DNA from 3 places in the Dactylosporangium salmoneum genome. Region 3 is predicted to be linked to each of the others. Evidence: riboswitches for the same ligand, from Rfam matches in the RefSeq annotation. Region 3 holds a riboswitch; each other region holds the start of a gene.
The links. A riboswitch is a leader RNA that binds a small molecule or an ion and turns the genes downstream of it on or off. The one in region 3 is predicted to bind cyclic di-AMP.
Positions count from the first base shown of each region.

Region 1: it holds a riboswitch for cyclic di-AMP, as region 3 does, so the genes downstream of both, ABD352_RS32730 (C39 family peptidase) here and ABD352_RS29805 (hypothetical protein) in region 3, are expected to answer to the same signal.
Region 2: it holds a riboswitch for cyclic di-AMP, as region 3 does, so the genes downstream of both, ABD352_RS03900 (coiled-coil domain-containing protein) here and ABD352_RS29805 (hypothetical protein) in region 3, are expected to answer to the same signal.

Region 1 is NZ_BAAARV010000063.1:19,664-23,690, reverse strand. Features, by position in the region: gene ABD352_RS32740 (winged helix-turn-helix domain-containing protein) at 1-442, opposite strand, end outside; gene ABD352_RS32735 (YbiU family protein) at 542-1,819, shown strand; cyclic di-AMP (ydaO/yuaA leader) riboswitch at 1,923-2,067, shown strand; gene ABD352_RS32730 (C39 family peptidase) at 2,073-2,843, shown strand; gene ABD352_RS32725 (methyl-accepting chemotaxis protein) at 2,857-4,027, opposite strand, start outside.
Region 2 is NZ_BAAARV010000005.1:243,598-247,624, reverse strand. Features, by position in the region: gene ABD352_RS03910 (App1 family protein phosphatidate phosphatase) at 1-217, shown strand, start outside; gene ABD352_RS03905 (exopolyphosphatase) at 225-1,172, opposite strand; gene ABD352_RS03900 (coiled-coil domain-containing protein) at 1,250-2,269, opposite strand; cyclic di-AMP (ydaO/yuaA leader) riboswitch at 2,279-2,435, opposite strand; gene ABD352_RS03895 (DUF998 domain-containing protein) at 2,608-3,207, shown strand; gene ABD352_RS03890 (glycoside hydrolase family 19 protein) at 3,302-4,027, shown strand, end outside.
Region 3 is NZ_BAAARV010000056.1:43,847-47,873, forward strand. Features, by position in the region: gene ABD352_RS29795 (DoxX family protein) at 1-404, shown strand, start outside; gene ABD352_RS29800 (class I SAM-dependent methyltransferase) at 461-1,228, shown strand; gene ABD352_RS29805 (hypothetical protein) at 1,253-2,056, opposite strand; cyclic di-AMP (ydaO/yuaA leader) riboswitch at 2,330-2,473, opposite strand; gene ABD352_RS29810 (glycosyl hydrolase family 18 protein) at 2,678-4,027, opposite strand, start outside.

The DNA.
Region 1 (4,027 bases), on a different contig from region 3:
CGCTCCCACCCGTGGGCGATGCGGCCACGGCGGCCAGGGCGGCGGCGACCTCGGCCAGGGCGGCGCCCACGTTCTCCGAGACCGCCGGGCGGTCCAGGGTGCGGTGGGCCCGGGCGATCACGTCGCCGTAGGCGTCCAGCAGTTCGCCCGTGATGCCGCTCGGCGCGATCGACACGGCCAGCGCCGCGCCGGCCGCCGGGGTCAGGGCGTAATAGGCGCCGACCCTGCCCCGGCCACGGCCGCCCGGCGTGCGCTCGCCGGTGTCGGTGACCAGGCCGCGCTCGGCCAGGCGGCGCACGCTCTCGCCCGCGGTCGGCTTCGACAGCCCCGTCTGCGCGGCCAGCTCTGCCCGGGTCAGGCGGCGGTGGCGCATCAGCGCGCGCAGCACGTGCTCGTCGGTCAGCGAGCGGACCAGCTCCAGCGACGGCCTGGCAACGTCCACGTGCCGATTCTAGTCAGGAGTCTTGCCTAGAAGTGGGACGGGTGCGTACCGTCGAAAATACAAATAAGGAGTCCTGACTAGAACGAGAGGGAGGCGGCCGTGTCTGCACCAGCCCTGCCGCACTGGGAGGAGACGCCGGCGGACCTGTCCGGCGCGATCCGCGAGGTCAAGGCCGCGATCCGGGCCCGCATCGCGGCGTCCGGGCGCACCGTGGAGGAGGTCTTCGCCGCGGTCGAGCGGCGCGTCGAGGCCGAGGTCGAGCAGATCGAGGCGGCGCGAGCCCGCGGCGAGCAGGTCTGGCCGGTCATCGACTACGCCGACATCGCCGCCGGCACCGTCCCGGCCGAGCAGGCCGAGCTGCTGCACCGCCGCGGCTGCGTGGTCGTGCGCGGGCACTTCGATCGCGACCAGGCGCTGGGCTGGGATCGCAACATCGTCGAGTACGTCGAGGGCAACCGCTTCTTCGAGCAGTACCGGGGCCCCGGCGACGACTTCTTCGGCACCGTCGGCTCGCGGCCTGAGATCTACCCGATCTACTGGTCCCCGGCCCAGATGCAGGCCCGCACGAGCGACCGCATGGCGCGGGTCCAGGCGTTCCTGAACCGGCAGTGGAAGTACGACTCGGAAGGGGTCCGGTGGTTCGACCCGGACCGCGACTCGCTCTATCCGGACCGCATCCGCCGCCGGCCGGAGGGCGCCGACTCGGCCGGCCTCAACCCGCATCTCGACCCGGGGACGCTCGACCTGTGGATGACCGAGTCCTACCAGCGGGCGTTCCGGCACCTGTTCGACGGCTCGGTGCAGGACTACGACCCCTGGGACGCGGCCTACCGCACCGACGGGCCGCAGTACCCGGGCTCGACCATGTGCTCGGCCTTCCGCACCTTCCAGGGCTGGACCGCGCTGTCGGACATGGACCACGACCAGGGCGTCCTGCACACCGTCCCCATTCCGGCGGCGATGGCGTACCTGATGCTGCGCCCGCTGCTGCCCGACGTGCCCGAGGACGACATGTGCGGCGTGACGGTGAACCAGGTCTTCCCGGCCAACGAGCGCTGGCACCCGCTGCTCGTGCGGGCGCTGGCGGGCATCCCCGACGTACGCGCCGGGGACTCCGTGTGGTGGCACTGCGACATGATCCACAGCGTCGCGCCGGTGCGGCGCCAGCGCGGCTGGGGCAACGTCATGTACATCCCGGCCGCCCCGTGGTGCCCGCGCAACGAGCGCTACGCGGCGGACGTCCGGGCGGCGTTCGAGACCGGATCGAGCCCGTCGGACTTCCCGGAGGAGCACTACGAACGCGCCTGGCCGGACCGTTTCCAGCTGGCCGATCTCAACCCGACCGGCCGCCGGGGCATGGACCTCGCCGCCGTCTGACCGCCTGGTCGCAGCATTTCGGACCCCAGTTCCCGGCCCGGATACCGCTCAGTAATGTCGCGGCGTCCGGGCCGGACCCTCTGCCATCCGAACGGGTGGCGCCGGCCCTGATCCGCCGAGTCGCGTACGCGAGCCGGGGACCCATTCCAGTCCCGGGGTGAATCCGCCGGCCCTCACGGTCCGGTGGTAGGGCGATCTTTCCCGCCCGAATCCGTCAGCTAACCCGGTAGGCGGCACCGGAAGGAGTTCCGCTGTGCGCTACCCAGATCTCGACCTGCCCAAGCTTGCGCGAAGGGCGGAAGCCGGTCGGCGTGCGTTGGCCAGGCGGCCGATCCCCGCGCTGATCGGCTCGGCCGCCATGCTCGCCGCCGCCGTGACAACGGCCGCTGTGCTCCACGAGACGTCCGACCCGGCCGACGCCCACGTCGCCGCGGCGGCCGTGCCCGCACCTGCCACCGCCGCCCCCGGCAAACCGGCAGACCCGCCCGCCCCGGACCCGCTGCTGACCGCGCCGGAGGAGCACAGCGTCGACTACGACTTCCAGTTCCAGCCTAACTACTACTACTGCGGCCCGGCCTCGACCCGCATGGCGCTGACCTCCTCTGGCGTCTCGATGTCGCAGGGCGATGTCGCCTCCCGCCTGGGTACCACGGTCAACGGCACGAACTCGGCGGCCGACGTGACCCGGGCGATGAACGGGGTGCTGGGCAAGGACGAGTACCAGACCCACTGGATCCCGGGCCAGCAGGCCACCGGCGCCCAGGCCGAGCGGCTGCAGCGCGACGTCGTCGCGGCGATGAGCGGCGGGCGGGCCGTGGTGGCCAACATCGTCGGCGGCGCCACCGACGCGAGCGGCGTCTACCACGAGTTCTCCGGCGGCCACTACATCACGCTGGTCGGCTACCGCGACCGCGGCCGGGCGGTGCAGGTCGCCGACCCGTCGGGCATGTTCGGCCCGCGCACCTACTGGATGTCGACCTGGAACATGGCCAACTGGATCGCCGCCCGGGGCTACTCGGCGTAGCGCCCGGCAAACGTCAGTCGGCGACCATCTCCTGGGCCGGCTCCAGGCGCAGGAGATGGTCCAGGAAGCCCTCGATGCGGGCCTGGGCGGCCGGGTCGAGCTGTTCGAACTCGATCCCGGCCTCCTCGCCGTAGTCGCCGTTGATGATGCGCACGACGCGGCCGCGGGCCGGGATGCGCTCGTCGCCGAGCTCCAGGATCAGCTCGACCCGGCCGCCGACGCTCACGTGCCACTCCGGCACGATCGAGCAGCGCATCCCGCTGATGCTGAGGTCGAGCATCTCCACGTCGTGGCTGCGCTCGCCGACGCGGATCGTCGTGCGGCCCTCGACGGCGGCCCGGCTGTGCCGGCGCCGCTCGAGGCGGTCCGTCACCTGGTTGAGCGCCTCGACCCGGCCGACCGCCTCGCGGACGCTCTGCACCAGCCGGTGCACGACGTCGCGCTGGCGCACCGAGACGTCGTTGAGCTCGGCGGTGACGCCGCCGACGGAGACCACGCCGTCGCTCATGTCGGCGATGACCGAGGCCATCGCGGCGGCGTCCGCGCCGAGGGCCTCCACCGTGGTGGCGATCTCGTCGGTGGAGTCCTTGGTCTTGGAGGCCAGGGCCTTCACCTCGCCGGCCACGACGCTGAAGCCGCGCCCGGCGGCGCCCGCCCGGGCCGCCTCGATGGTCGCGTTGAGCGCGAGCAGGTTGGTCTGCCCGGCGATGCCGGCGATGAGCGTGGCGATCCCGTCGACCCGCCCCAGGCTCGCGTTGACCGCGCCGACGACGGTGTCCACGGTGGACGCCCGGCCGACGACGGTACGGGTGACCTCGTGCGCCGACGACGCCTGCCGCTCGATCGAGTCGGCCGCGTCGAGCACCGCGTCGGCCTGGGCCATGACGTTGCGCAGCTCGGTGAGCACCGCCTCGCTGGTCTGTTCGAGGATCTCCCCGGCCCGCCGGCGGGTGCTCTGCTCGGCCAGTTGCTGGCGCACCGTGTTGCGCACCAGCTGGGCCTCCTTGGCAGACCGCTCGCGCTGCAGGTGGTCCTCCTGCTCCTGCATCGCCTCGAACATCTGGTCCAGCTGCCGGCCCAGGTCGCCGATCTCGCTGGTGTCGGGGTTCGCGCCGATGCGCCGGGTGCGGTCCCCGGCGTGCAGCACGCCGCTGATGCGCCGGGCCGAGGCCAGCACCGAGCGG
Region 2 (4,027 bases), on a different contig from region 3:
CGACCCGGAGATCTACGCCGAGTTCGCCGCCGAGCACCCGGACAGCATCGCCGCCGTGGCCATCCGGCACCTCTCGCCGACCCAGGCGGTGCTGGCCGGCGCGTTCCCGGGCGTGGCGGGCAGCTCCAAGCGCTTCCCGTCCAACGACCGGCGCTGGCTGGGCGCCCCGGACGGCGCCGGTCTGTGGCGGCTGCTCCGGGACACCGAGATCCTCTGAAGGCCCCTCAGGCGCGACCGGCGGCCGAGCTCACCGGTGCGCCCACCTTGTCGATCAGCTCGTCCAGCACCCGCTCCGCGTCGTCGTGCGGGACCTGGCAGGTGCCCGCGGCGAGGTGGCCGCCGCCGCCGTACCGCAGCATGACCGACCCGATGTCGGTGGGCGAGCTGCGGTCCAGGATCGACTTGCCCACGGCGAACACGGTGTTGAGCTTCTGCTTGCCCCAGATGGCGTGGATCGAGACCCGGGCCTCGGGGAACAGCGCGTAGATCATGAACCGGTTGCCGGCGTAGATGACGTCCTCGTCGCGCAGGTCGACCACGACCACGTCGCCGCGCACCCGGGACACCCGGCGCAGCTGGTCGACGAACAGGTCCTGCTGCTCGCGGAAGAGCTCGGCCCGCTCGGCCACGTCGGGCAGGGCGAGGATCTCCTCGACGTCCTGGTGGTCGATGCACGCGTCGATGAGCTGCATCATCAACTGGTAGTTGGAGATGCGGAACTGGCGGAAGCGGCCCAGCCCGGTGCGGCTGTCCATGAGGAAGTTCATCAGGCTCCAGCCGGTCGGCTGCAGGATCTCGCTGATGTCGTACTGCGCGGAGTCGGCCCGGTCGACGGCCTCCATCAGCTCGTCGGAGACGTTGGGGAAGCGCTCGGCCCCGCCGAAGTGGTCATAGATCACGCGGGCCGCCGACGGGGCCTCCGCGTCGATGACGTGGTTGGTCGCCTGGCCGCCGGTGCGCAGGGTCTCCGAGTGGTGGTGGTCGAACACCATGTGGGCGCCCGCGGCGTACGGCAGGTTGGTGAGGATGTCCGTGGGGCCGACGTCGACCGAGCCGTCCTGGACGTCCTTCGGGTGCACGAAGGTGATGTCGCCGATCAGGTCGAGGTGGCGCAGGAGGACCGCGCAGACCAGACCGTCGAAGTCGCTGCGGGTCACGAGACGGTACTTCACTGCAGATCCCCTCGCACGGGCGGGCCGGTCGACAGTCTCCCTATCGACCGGCCCGGCGCCAACGTGAGGATTAGCGGCTACAGGATGGAGAGGTGCACGTGGTTCGTGTGATCGCTCGACGGGTCGCCGGCCACGCCGCTGTAGTGGTGCCAGCCGGCCGCCGGTGTCCAGATCTGTTTGAACCAGATGACGTACATGACGCCGAGTTGATCGGCGTTCTTCACGAAGTAGGCGGCCAGCGTCGAGCCGTAGACGAAGTCGTCACCGGTGGCCACGCCACCGAAACCCTTCGTCTTCTGCACCGAGAAGTCGCAGGCCCGGCCCTTGGGGTGCTCGTAGGGCCCGCTCGGGCGGAAGCACGCGACGAACCGCGTGAACCCGTCCTTCTGCGCCTCCTGCATCGCGTGCATCATGCGCGGGGTGATGCAGCCGGTGGTGGTGGGGTCCTTGACGCTGCACGACTCCTTCGGCAGCGAGCCGTTGGCGTTGCGCGGCGTCGGGTCGGCCACCGGCAGGTTGGCGGAGACGAAGCCCTTGCTCGGCCCGCCGGCCAGCGCGAGCGCCTTCTCCGCCGCCTTCTTCTGCTGCTCCATGGTGGCGACCTGCTGCTGCTGCGAGGCGACCTCGTCGTCGAGCGCCTTCTTCTGCGAGGCCTGGGCCTCCCGCAGGTGCCGCAGCTGGCGAAGCAGGTTGTCGTTGTGGTGGGCCAGCTCGTTGATGGTGCTGGCCCGCTCGGCGAAGCTGTCGGGGCTGTCCGCGTCCATCAGCGCGGCGAACGTGGTCAGCGGCCCGGTCTGGTAGGCCGCGATGGCGATCGCCGAAACCTGGTCCTGGAGGGTCGCCAGCTGCGCCTCGGTCGCCTGCAGCTGCACGGTGAGCTCGGCCTGGTGCTTGACCGAGGCCTCGAACTTGGCCTTGGCGTCGGTAAAGGCCTGGGTCGTCGACTCCAGGACGGAGGCGAGGGTCGGATTGGCGTCCGCGCCCTCGTTGCCGGGATCCCCCGGCTCGGCCGCGGCGGGGGCGGCCCCGATCCCGCCGAACGCGATCACGGCCAGCAGCGCGACCAATCCGCGCCGGTAGTGATGTCGCGATGACATCTGGTTCGTTGTTCCTTCCGTCGGCCGCCGACCGGGTTAGCTGACGGGTTCGGGACGGAACGACCCCTACCACCGCTTCCGGAAGGGCTTCCGGGAGGGCGGATTCACCCCAACGCAACGGTGGGTCCCCGGCTCGCCACGGGCGGCGATTGGGCGGCAGTCACGCCCGCGGACGTGACCGTGGGTCACTGTACCGACGGGGCGGAATTCGCGCACCGCACCGTTTGTGCGTAGATCCGCTATGAGGGCGTTCAGTGACACGGATCACTCGTGGCTTCAGGGGTACGTCAGGATCTCCACCGATCCGCGTAGGGTCGCCCGTAGGCCACGCTTCCTGGGTGAACCTTCGGTACCTCGCCCTCGCCGGGATTGCCGCCGCCGGTGCACTCGTCATCGACGGCCATCTCGACCCGGACGGTGACCTGAACCCGTGGTCACTCACGGTGAGTGACTTCGCCGTCTCCGACCGCGGTGGCGTGGTCGACTGGGCGATGGTCGTCATGGCCGCCGCCTCGGTCGCGCTGCTGTTCGCCCTCCGTCGCTCGGGTGCCCGGGTGGGGGCCTGGGTGACGGCGCTCTTCGGGGTCTGGGCGGCGGGGCTGACGGTGGCCGCGCTGGTGCCGACGGACGAGCCGGGGTTGCCGCTGTCGGCCGCGGGTGCGGTGCACCGGTACGCGTCGGTCGCCGCCTTCGTGGCCCTTCCCGTGGCCGGCTGGCTGCTGGGCGGCCGGTCCGTGCGGGTGCTCGCCGGGCTGAGCCTGGCCTGTGCGCTGGCGATGGTGTATTCGGCCTTTCCGGGCGACCGCGTGCTCATCGGCCTGGCCGAGCGCCTGTTGCTGGCCGCCGAGGCGGCGCTGCTGGTCGCCGTGGCCCTGGCCGCTCCGGGCGCCCGCGATCGGGCTGCTCGGCGGCGTGGCGCTGTCTCAACGGTACCGTAAATATTGTTCATAAAACGATGATGTTCACTCTTCGGCGTTCCTCCGGCTGATCGGATGTGCAGGTCAGGCCCAAAGCCGAAGGAGTTGATCGAGGGTGTCGAGAGTCCGCGCGCTGGCCATGCTCGCCGCGATGGCGGTGGTGAGCGGAGTGGTCGCGTTCTTCAACATGATGCCGGCCTCAGCCGCCGCCTGCGCCCCCGCGTGGCAGTCCACGGCGGTCTACACGGGTGGCATGACCGCGTCCCGCAACGGTCACAACTACCTGGCGAAGTGGTGGACCCAGAACGAGGCCCCGCCCGGCACCAGCGGCGTGTGGCAGGACCAGGGCAGCTGCGGCGGCAGCACCCCGACCAACCCGCCGGTCCAGACCGGCACGGCCGGCGCGTGCAGCTTCCCCGCGTGGGTCCAGGGCCACAACTACGTGACCGGCGACATCGTGAAGTTCACGGACGGCAAGTTCTACATCGCCGAGCACGACAACCCGGGCTACAGCCCCGTGATCAGCACCTGGTACTGGGACCCGTACTCCTGCGGCTCCTCGCCCACGACTGCGCCCCCTCCCACTTCCTCGGGCGGCGCCTTCGTGGTCAGCGAGGCGCAGTTCAACCAGATGTTCCCGGGCCGGAACTCGTTCTACACGTACTCGGGCCTGGTCGCCGCGCTGTCGGCCTACCCCGCCTTCGCCCGCACCGGCTCCGACGAGGCCCGCAAGCAGGAGGCCGCGGCCTTCCTGGCCAACGTCAACCACGAGACCGGCGGCCTGGTCTACATCGTCGAGCAGAACACGGCCAACTACCCCGCGTACTGTGACGCCAGCCAG
Region 3 (4,027 bases):
CCTTCGTGTTCGTGCTGCTACTGACCGCGTACGCCGGCCCGGGCGACTGGTACCTGCGCGCCGCGGGCACCCGTACCACCGCGACGGTCCGCGAGGTGTCCTGCCTGCAGACGGTCCGCAACGGCCGGTGCCTGTACCGCTACACGCTGCACGACGCGTCCGGCGCCCCGCTGCCAGGCGAGTTCCGCGACACGATCGAGTACGAGTACGGCAGTCCGGTCGACGTGGTCGTCGATCCGCGCGGCCTGCTCGGGCCACGCCTCGCCGCCGACCTCGACAGCCGGGTGTTCGACGTCATCGCGCTGGTCGGTTTCGCCGGCTTCGCCGCGACGGTCGCCGCCGCAACCGCGGTCGGCCGCCGCGATCCTGACCAACCTGCGCCAGCTCCTCAAGTAAGGCCGTGACCCGATCACAGGAAAGACCGAGCATTGACGGCGCCGATCGTGTGAGGATGCTCGGCATGTCTAGTCGCGCACTGAGCTTCGGAGTGGTGGCGGAAGCATACGAACGGTTCCGGCCGGGGTACCCCGCGGAGCTTTTGGACATGGTGATGCGGTACGCGGATCAGCCGATTCTGACTGCCCTCGAGATTGGCGCCGGGACGGGCAAAGCGACCCGTTTGTTCGCGCAACGGGGGATCGCGGTCACCGCGACCGAGCCCGACGCGGCCATGCTCGCCGAGCTGTGCAAGCACGTGCCGGGGAACGTCAGGACCGTGCAGGCCGCGTTCGAGGACCTGCGGCCGGGCGAACGGCATGGGCTGGTGTACGCGGCAGCGGCGCTGCACTGGACGAGCCCGGAAGGTCGGTGGCCGCGCGTGGCCGCGCTGCTGGAGCCGGGTGGCGTGTTCGCCTCGTTCGGTGGATCGGTCCAGCTGGCCGACCCGGTTGTGCAGGAAGCTGTCCGCGCGGCCCGGGCGCCGTTCTTGCACAGCGACGAGATTCCGTCTCCGGACGGGACGCCTCCGGGACGTGAGATGCAGTGGCCAGGTACGGAGCTGCGACAATCTGCGTGGTTCGCCGATGTTCAGCAGTCCGTGATCGAGCGGCGCTTCACGATGAGTGCTGGCGACTACGTTGGCCATCTCTCGACCATCTCGGCGTATCTCGAATTGCCGGCCTCGGAGCAAGAGGAGGTATATAGCCGGATCAGGCAGGTCCTGCCCGAGACGGTCGAGGTTGCCGCCGACATCACCGCCCATTTCGCGCGTCGGCACCGCGAGCGGTAGTGCCTCGATCGTCACGTCACCGGCTCACGACGTGACGGCGGCGACGACCTGCTCGGCGAGCGACTGCCACTTGGCGTAGGCGTCCGGGTACGCCGACACCTGGACCGTCTGTGCCGCCACGGTCACCGCCATCTGCTCCCAGCCGTTGACCTCGGCGAGTGCGGCGTAGAAGCGCTGTGCGGCCTCCGCCGGGTTCATCAGCTCGGCGACGGTGCCCCAGCTCGGCCGTTGCTGGAACAGCCCGACCGAGTCGTGGTCGCTGCCCACGCCCTCGTTGGGCAGGTTGAGCGACGCGGGAACGTTGGAGTTGGCGAGGTTGTGCAGGTGGCTTTCCTGCAGCGCGGTGGCGATCGCCACGACGTAGGCGCGGCTCGGGAGGCCCTGCTTCTGCCCGGCGCGGATGATCGCGACGGCGTTGTTCATCTCGGCCTGGGTCAGCCCGCCGACCGCGGCGATGACCGCCGGCGCCGGCGCGCGGCTCGGCGGCGCGGTACTGCCCGCCGGTGACGGCTTCGGGGCGGCGCTCGCCGGTGCCGGTACCGATGCCGATGGTTGCTGGCTGGGCACGTCGCCGGTGCGTTGTTCGCTGCGGGAAGCGCGGCGCTCGGCGTCCGCCGCCCGGTCGTACTCGCGCTGCGTCGACGGTTCGGACTGCGCCACGGTCTGTGAGCGGCCGTTGTGCGAGGAGACCAGCAGCAGCGCGCCGATGACGGCGAACGCGATGACGGCGCAGGCCGAGGCCAGGCTGACGTGCCGGCGGACCGCCGAGTGGCGGCCGCGTCGCGCGCGCCGCAGGTGCCGCGGTCCGCCGGTCTTATCGGCCGGCACGGATCCTCCTCATAGCCGGGAAATGGTTGGGTTGCGTGGGGTACTGCACGGAAACCTCGACAGACGTCATCGCCGGCCCGCGCGTCGCGGGGCCGGTACGGAACAAGGGGGCGCACCACCGACCGTCCACTGGGGACGGTGCTGGTCGCGGATCCGTGGCGGGGGCCGGCGTGCGGCCCGGACGGTCAGCCGATGTGGCCGCGTCGCCGGCGTGCCGGGCGGCCGGCGGGGCGCTGTGCCGGGGTATGGTGCGGTTCGAGGGTCTGCATGCGCTGCTCCTTCCGGTGCCGCCTACCGGGTTAGCTGACGGATTCGGGCGGGAGGATCGCCCTACCTTGCGGCACGTGGCCGCGCGGATTCACCCCAGTGGAGCTTGGGTCCCCGGCTCGTTCGAGCACGACTCGGCGGGCCGCCGCGCTGTCACCTGGAACGGTGACAATCAGCGGCGGGCCCCATGACCATAGCCGCTCCGGACACGCAGGTGAACCCCTCGATCGGAACTGCCGAGGTGCTGCTAGCACCCCGGCGACCTGCGACTTTGCGGCGAAAGTGACGCACGTCGACGCGGACGGCGCGGGGCCCGGAGACGTGTGTCCCCGGGCCCCTGGTGCCTGGCTGCGGTCAGCAGGCCCCGTTGTCGGTCCAGACGTTCTGGCTGTTGTTGCCGGGGATGTCACCCTGGGTCCACCACTTGGCGGTCCACTTGTGGCCGTTGTAGGAGGCGGTGGCCCCGCCGCTGTAGGCGGTGCCCGCGCTCCAGGCCGCCGGGCAGTTGCCCGTCGGCGTGGTAGTGGTACCGCCACCGCAGGCACCCTGGTCGGCCCAGACGGCGGCGCTGCCCGGGGTCTCGCCCTGGGTCCACCACTGCGCCTTCCAGGTGTGGCCGTTGTACGACACGACCGCGCCGCCGGTGTACGCCGTGCCCGCGTTCCACGCCGCGGCCGAGCACGTGCCCGTGGAGGGCGACGTGGACGGCGACGACGAAGGCGACTTCGACGGGGACGCCGACGTGGACGGCCCCGTGCTGCCGGTCGGCGTCGGCGACGAGGTCGGGCAGGCCGCGGCGGAGCCGCTCACGTCGGTGACGATCTCGTTGACGAGCACGGCGCTCGGGTCGTTCGACAGCGCGTACACCATCGCGCCGCCCAGGCCCTTGCAGTGCGCGTAGTCGATCTTCGCCTTGATGGACTGCTTCGTCTCGCCGCTGAAGAACTCGGTGCCGTTGTAGAAGTACGACGACAGCGTCACCGGGTCCCAGTAGGTGTACGACGGGTTGTCGACGAACCCGGTGAGCTCCTTGTAGGCGGCGACGCCGGCCTGCTGAGTGAGCGGGCGCGCCGAGGACGGGCCGCTGGCCGTCGAGTACAGGCCGTGGCTGCTGCCGGCGGTCACCCCGGTCCAGCCGCGGTAGTACAGCGGCACGCCGACGGTCAGCTTGGCGGCGGGGAAGCCGCCGGGGATGCCGTACGCGCTGCTGCCGGTCGTCCACGCCTTGACGGCGTTGTCCACGGTGTACTTCTCGGTGCCCGGCGGCACCGGGTTCATCGGGTCGCTCGGCGACTCGTAGATCGGGCTCTGGTGGTTCGTCGGCCCGGTGGCGTCCCAAGCGCCGTGCATGTCGTACGTCATGACGTTGGCGTAGTCGAGGTACTGGCCGATCTTGTCCGTCTCGACGTACTTGATCTTGTCCTGGCCGGCCGGCATCGCCGCGGTCAGGTACATCTTCTTGCCGCCGTTGGCCGCGCCGTACGCGTCGAGCTGGCTGCGCAGCTCGGCCAGCAGCAGGGTGAAGTTCTGCTTGTCGTTGGCACTGGCGTGGTTGCCGGTGTGCCCGCCGCCGCCCGGGTACTCCCAGTCGACGTCGATGCCGTCGAAGATCCCGGCCGCCGTGCCGGCACCGCCGTAGCCGCCCTGCACGGGCAGGTTGCCCTTGATGAACATGTCGACGCAGGAGCTGACGAGCTTCTTGCG